DNA from 2 places in the Clostridium sp. DMHC 10 genome. Region 1 is predicted to be linked to the other one. Evidence: riboswitches for the same ligand, from Rfam matches in the RefSeq annotation. Region 1 holds a riboswitch; the other holds the start of a gene.
What was found. Region 1 has a riboswitch for S-adenosylmethionine ahead of metK (methionine adenosyltransferase). Riboswitches for the same ligand answer to the same signal wherever they lie in the genome.
Positions count from the first base shown of each region.

Region 1 (3,421 bases):
TATTCCTATTATAGATACTTCACCTACATCTGGAAGTGATTTTCCAACGCCTTTTCCTGGATGTATTGCATAATCGCGTATTTGTATTTCACCTATATTTTCAGCATCTCCTAGGCAAGCATCTATGCCAATGATTGTTGATGAAATATGCTTGCTTTTAATTTCTGATAATCTCTTATCTAAATTTAGAGCATGTATTGGATCGGAAATTGTTCCATAGACATTTAAAGGAAAGAATTTTTCTTTTAGCATTGTGCCTACCATGGGACCAAGACAATCTCCAATACATCTATCTGTTCCAATACATACAATTATTGTGTTATCATTTATATATTTTTGTAGAAAATTGGAAATTTTATAATAGGACATTGGAGCATTGTATAAAGTTCTTATTTTATTCAATAAAATCACCTCCTAATAATCTATATGAGGCTTTTTTAATTAATATTTATTTTTTTATGAGTATAAATGAAAAAATATTGTTAAGTGAAATTAAATTGACTTATCTTTAAATAAGCTATTAGAGGCTTAAGAATTTATGTCATATAAGGAATTATAACTATATGTATAAAAGTGAGAAATAACGAGAAAAAGGTATTTATTTTAAGTTAATTATAAATTATGGTATATAATTAGCGTTGATTTTTTTATAGTATCAAGGTATACTACTATTTGTCGGTGCGAGAGAGAAGCCTTAAGCCGGATGATAAAACTTAATTTAAATGTGGAGGAATTCCCGAGTGGCCAAAGGGGGCAGACTGTAAATCTGTTAGCTCAGCTTTCGATGGTTCGAATCCATCTTCCTCCACCATTAATATGGGCGCTTAGCTCAGCTGGGAGAGCATCTGCCTTACAAGCAGAGGGTCACAGGTTCGAGCCCTGTAGTGCCCACCATATAAAACTTAATAAGCTGGCATAGCTCAATTGGTAGAGCAACTGACTTGTAATCAGTAGGTTGTGGGTTCAATTCCTACTGCCAGCACCAAATGTGGAGGAATTCCCGAGTGGCCAAAGGGGGCAGACTGTAAATCTGTTAGCTCAGCTTTCGATGGTTCGAATCCATCTTCCTCCACCACTAATTGACACAATAGTGTCTTTTGTTTTATACTGAAAAATGATATAATGTAAATAGTATTTATTTGACTCTTATCAAGAGAGGTGGAGGGAAATGGCCCAATGAAACCCGGCAACCGGTGCATGTGCATTAAGGTGCCAATTCCTGCAGTTTCCTGCAAGATAAGAGAGATTTGAATTTAAAAGTCTCTTCTTATTGAAGAGACTTTAATTTTTTATAGGGAGGAATATTAAATGAAGAGATTATTTACATCTGAGTCTGTAACTGAAGGTCATCCAGATAAAATATGTGATCAAGTTTCAGATGCTGTATTAGATGCATTACTTGAAAAAGATAAAAATGCTAGAGTTGCTTGTGAAACAACTGTTACAACTGGAATTGTTAATGTAATGGGTGAAATATCAACTAACTGTTATGTCGATATTCCAAGTGTTGTGAGAAAGACTATAAGGGAAATAGGATATACAAGAGCTAAATATGGATTCGATTGTGATACGTGTGCTGTTGTTACATCTATAGATGAACAATCAAGTGATATTGCAATGGGAGTTGATGAAGCATTAGAGGCTAAAAAAAGGTGAAATGGATAAAATAGACGCAATAGGTGCTGGTGACCAAGGTATGATGTTTGGTTTTGCAACAAATGAAACACCAGAATATATGCCAATGCCAATAGCTCTTGCTCATAAGCTTGCCAAGAGACTTTCTGATGTAAGAAAAGATAACACTATAGATTATCTAAGACCAGATGGTAAAACTCAGGTTACTGTTGAATATGATGATAATAAACCTGTAAGAATTGATGCTGTAGTTGTATCGACGCAGCATAGCCCAAAAGCAACTCATGAACAAATTGAAAAAGATGTTATTGAGAAAATTATAAAACCAGTGATACCTGCTGAGCTTCTAGATAAGGATACTAAATATTATATAAATCCTACGGGAAGATTTGTTATTGGAGGACCTCAAGGCGATTCAGGACTTACTGGAAGAAAGATAATCGTTGATACTTACGGTGGATATGGTAGACATGGTGGTGGAGCTTTTTCAGGAAAAGACCCTACAAAAGTTGATAGATCTGCTGCTTATGCTGCAAGATGGGTAGCTAAGAATCTTGTGGCAGCAGGTGTTGCAGATAAGCTAGAAATTGAACTTGCATATGCAATAGGTGTTGCAAAGCCTGTTTCTATAGAAATTGATACTTTTGGAACAGGAAAAATTTCAGATGATAAAATAGTTGAAATAGTTCAAAAGGTTTTTGATTTAAGACCTGGAGCAATAATAAGGGATTTAGATCTTAGAAGACCTATATATAAGCAAGTAGCAGCTTATGGACATTTTGGAAGAACTGATATTGATGTTCCTTGGGAAAAGTTAAATAAGGTTGAAGAAATAAAAAAATTATTTTAAATATGGTGTTATAGTGAAACTACTGTGAAATTTAAGCTATTTATGTACCAAAATACCAATCTTCAAGGGATTATGGTGCACATATAGTTTGTAATTGAGCTAGTTTCACTGTAAGCAAAACAATTTAAAAGTGTAAGAAAACTAATGTTATGATATGCCATCTTGCGGTAGACAGTTAAAATAATAAAACTGTTTATTTCAAGAAAGGCATATTTTTTATGAAATTATAAAAGTGATGGTAATTGAGAAAATTATGAAAAAACGTTATAATAGCTAAGTAGGGATATGATAGGAGTATCTCTTTTTTAACTAAAGTACTTTAATAGTAAGGAGATTTAATATGGAAGAACTTCAGTGTGTGGTTGAGTCAATCGTATTTAAAAATGAAGAAAATGGTTATGTGGTTGCAATAACCGAAGATGAAAATTCTAAGAAAATAACCATAACTGGATGTATACCATATATAATGGAAGGACAATCACTTAAAATTTCAGGAGAATGGACTGTTCATCCACAATTTGGTCAACAATTTAAGGTAGAAAAATGCGATGAAATTTTACCAAATTCACTAGTTGGAATTGAAAAATATTTAGCATCAGGAGTTATTTCAGGTATAGGGCCTGTAACAGCAAAAAAAATAGTTGATAAGTTTGGTGACAAAACACTTGAGGTACTTGACAATGACGTATATAGGTTAAGGGAGATTGATGGTATAGGAGACAAAAAAATAGAACTTATATATGAATCTTATTCTCAACAAAGAGAAATAAGAAATATAATGATATTTCTTCAAACCTATGGAGTTACTCCAAATCAGTGTGTAAAAATATACAAAAAATATAAATCAAAAGCTATAGAAGTGGTTAAAGAGAATCCATACATACTTACGGACACAATAGCAGGGATTGGATTTAAGACTGCGGATAAAATTGCTAG
Region 1 is NZ_LGVB01000015.1:1,854,032-1,857,452, forward strand. It holds gene yyaC (spore protease YyaC) at 1-402, opposite strand, end outside; tRNA gene AGR56_RS10990 (tRNA-Tyr) at 727-811, shown strand; tRNA gene AGR56_RS10995 (tRNA-Val) at 819-894, shown strand; tRNA gene AGR56_RS11000 (tRNA-Thr) at 910-985, shown strand; tRNA gene AGR56_RS11005 (tRNA-Tyr) at 991-1,075, shown strand; SAM riboswitch class I at 1,144-1,243, shown strand; partial or broken gene metK (methionine adenosyltransferase) at 1,309-2,485, shown strand; gene AGR56_RS11015 (ATP-dependent RecD-like DNA helicase) at 2,826-3,421, shown strand, end outside.

Region 2 (3,421 bases), 900 kb from region 1:
TAATTTTATTTTCATTATAATATTCCACCCCTGCATATTATAATAAGAATGAATTTAAGGTTCTAAAAGGATAATGAGCTTCTCCCAAGCCCCGCATATGTTTACCTATTTTTCGTAAGGTACTGGAGAAAAATCTTCCTTGCCTTTCCATTTTAAATGAAGTGACAGCATTGAAAGGACGGTTTAAATAAATTGCTATAAATCTTAGCTGAAGTTTTAAAAAGGCTTAGAGCTTTCAATCTGTCTGAGCGACAGCAGGTTATTGAAAGTTCTTAGCATTTTTTAAACTTCAACTTTAGATTTATCAATTTATTTAATGTCACAAAATGCTGCTACTTCATCAAGCTTTCTCAAGTGCTTGATTCAAATCCCAAATTAAATCATCAGCGTCCTCAACACCTATTGAAAGTCTTATCAAATCTGGAGTAACTCCAGCTGCTTTTTGCTCTTCCGCATTAAGCTCTGCATGTGTTGTACTTGAAGGATGTATTACAAGTGATTTTGCATCTGCGACATTGGCAAGAAGAGAGAATAATTTAACACTATTTATAAATTTCTTTCCTGCTTCAAGTCCACCCTTTATTCCAAATGTAAATATAGAACCTGCTCCTTTAGGCAAATATTTTTTAGCTAATTCTTTATATGGGCTATTGTCAAGTTCAGGATAATTAATCCATGCAACTTTTGGATGCTTGCTTAAAAATTCTACTACCTTTCTTGTATTTGCTACGTGTTTTTCAACTCTAAGTGATAGTGATTCTAATCCTTGAAGAAAATAGAATGCACTTTGAGGACTAAGTGTTGCTCCTGTGTTTCTAAGAAGCTGCACTCTTGCCTTTAATGCAAAAGCAGCTGCTCCTAAATCTGCATACACTAAACCATTATAGCTTTTATCTGGTGTTGTGAAATCAGGGAATTTTCCACTTGCTCTCCAATCAAATTTACCACCATCAACTATAACTCCTCCTATAGTTGTTCCATGTCCTCCAATGAATTTTGTTGCTGAATGAACTACAACATCTGCTCCAAATTCTATTGGTCTTATTAAATATGGTGTTCCAAAAGTATTGTCTATTATAAGCGGTATTTTATTTTCATGTGCTATTTTAGCTACAGCTTCTATATCAAGCACATTTATTCTTGGATTTCCTATTGTTTCTCCATATACTGCTTTTGTCTTATCTGTTATTGCTTTTCTTATGTTTTCTGGATCATCTGGATCTACAAAAACAACTTTTATTCCAAGTTTCTTTAGAGTAACACCAAATAGTTCATAAGTTCCACCGTATAATGTACTTGCTGCTACAATCTCGTCTCCTGAACTTGCTACATTTAAAATAGCATATGTTATTGCTGCAAGCCCTGATGCTGTTGCAAGACCAGCTACTCCACCTTCAAGCGCAGCTATTCTTTGCTCAAATACATCTGTTGTTGGATTCATTATTCTTGAGTAAACATTTCCTGGTTCTTTTAACTGAAATAAATTTGCTGCATGATCTGCATTCTTAAATACATATGATGTTGTCTGATAGATTGGGACTGCTCTTGATCCTGTTGTTGGATCTGGCACCTGACCTGCATGTACCTGTAATGTTTCAAAACCAAATTTTCTTTCTTCACTCATCTTTCATTTCTCCTTTTACTATTAATTTTGACATTTTTTAATTTTTCAAAAATTCAAATTAATATTCACGCATCTTTCACTTATTCCTTAAACTTAATCTACTTGTGTTTAAGAAACTCAATCTTAAACTGATTTTAATATAATAAAAAATCCCCTTCTGCTATGAAGAGGATTAATTTACTATATACCATTAGCCTAAATTATCCTCTTATCTCTCAAAATTTAATTTGCAGGAATTAACACCATACATTCAAATGAAAAATGCTGGTTGTTGGGTTTCATAGGGCCAGTCCCTCCACCTCTCTCGATAAGATGCTAAATATTTATTCGATTTTATTTCCTATTATTCAGATAGGAATTATTAACTTGCTTATGTTTAAATTATATCATGTTTTAAAACCATGTCAATATATTTTTATAAAATATATTTATTATTTTGCATCATTTATACCAAAAGTGTTCTGAACAACTCCATCCAAAAGACTATAAATTGACTTACCCATTTTTTCTTCAAAGTACTTTTTATTCTCGAAAGTCCTTTTCCACTTATTAATAGTATTCTCATGTATCCCATGTCTTAATGCAACATCAATCATCCTTTTTTCAATCAAGCAAAAACCGCTTGGCAGTGCAAGTGCATCACATAATTGAATTAACCTATCATAATTAGTATATTCCGCAGTTTCAATAAATTTTTTCACAAATTCATACTCTTCCTTGCTGCAGTCCCATTTTCCCAAAGCTTCTCTAATATCCTGACAATCAAAAAAATGAGTCAAACAAATTTTTGCAATTGCTTCAGCTGCTTTTCCAGCATATAGAGAATGCTTAACCCATTGTCCAGGATTCATTTTTTCTGCTTCCTCAAGTATCTTCCTTGCAGTGTCTAAAGATGGTACTTCCCCTGATTTACTTAACATACCTATCAACTCCCCAATTATTAATTACAAAATTTATCCATAACCACATTACAGTATAAGCCACTTTTCAACGCCAGTTCATAGTGAATATTCAATTATTTTATCTAACAAAACACTGTATTTCATTCCTGCTAGTGCTGCACTTTTAGGAAACAGCGAATTTGTTGTCATTCCTGGAAGTGTGTTTAGCTCTAATACATACGGTATTTCATTATTTACTATTATATCAACTCTAACATATGCGCTGCAATCAAATATTTCCCAACATTGTCTAGAAACCTCTTTTATTTTACTTTCTAATTCATTTGAAAGCTTAGCTAATGTTTCTTCGGATTTTCCTTCTGTGTACTTGCACTTATAATCAAAGAACTTTCCTTTTGACTTAATTGATAATATAGGTAAAACCTCTCCATTTAGCATACAAACTGTATATTCATCTCCAGCTATATATTTTTCAACTATAACTTCATCATCATATTTAAAAGCTTCCTTTATATTTTGCTCTAGCTCTTGTTTATTTGAAGCCATTGATATACCTATACTTGATCCTCCATTATTAGGCTTTACAAACATAGGATAGTTAAGTGCTTCAAACCTTTCAAAATTTACTTTTTTATTTTTATAAATCACATAAAAAGGCGCCGTATTAATATTTTCCGCCTTCAATATCCTTTTAGTTTGCTTTTTATTCATGCATATAGCACTGGTAAGCATATCGCATCCAGAATATGGCATAGGAATACTATTAAGTATAGCCTGTATAGTCCCATCTTCTCCAAAAACACCGTGAAATGCCAATATCACAAAATCCATGCCTTTTACTTTTTGAATTACCTCATGCTTTGAGTTTATTATAATTGGATAAACTTCATATTTA
Region 2 is NZ_LGVB01000015.1:2,750,624-2,754,044, forward strand. It holds gene AGR56_RS15270 (O-acetylhomoserine aminocarboxypropyltransferase/cysteine synthase family protein) at 341-1,624, opposite strand; SAM riboswitch class I at 1,830-1,938, opposite strand; gene AGR56_RS15275 (hypothetical protein) at 2,056-2,544, opposite strand; gene AGR56_RS15280 (D-alanine--D-alanine ligase) at 2,623-3,421, opposite strand, start outside.
Region 2: another riboswitch for S-adenosylmethionine. It lies ahead of AGR56_RS15270 (O-acetylhomoserine aminocarboxypropyltransferase/cysteine synthase family protein); the one in region 1 lies ahead of metK (methionine adenosyltransferase).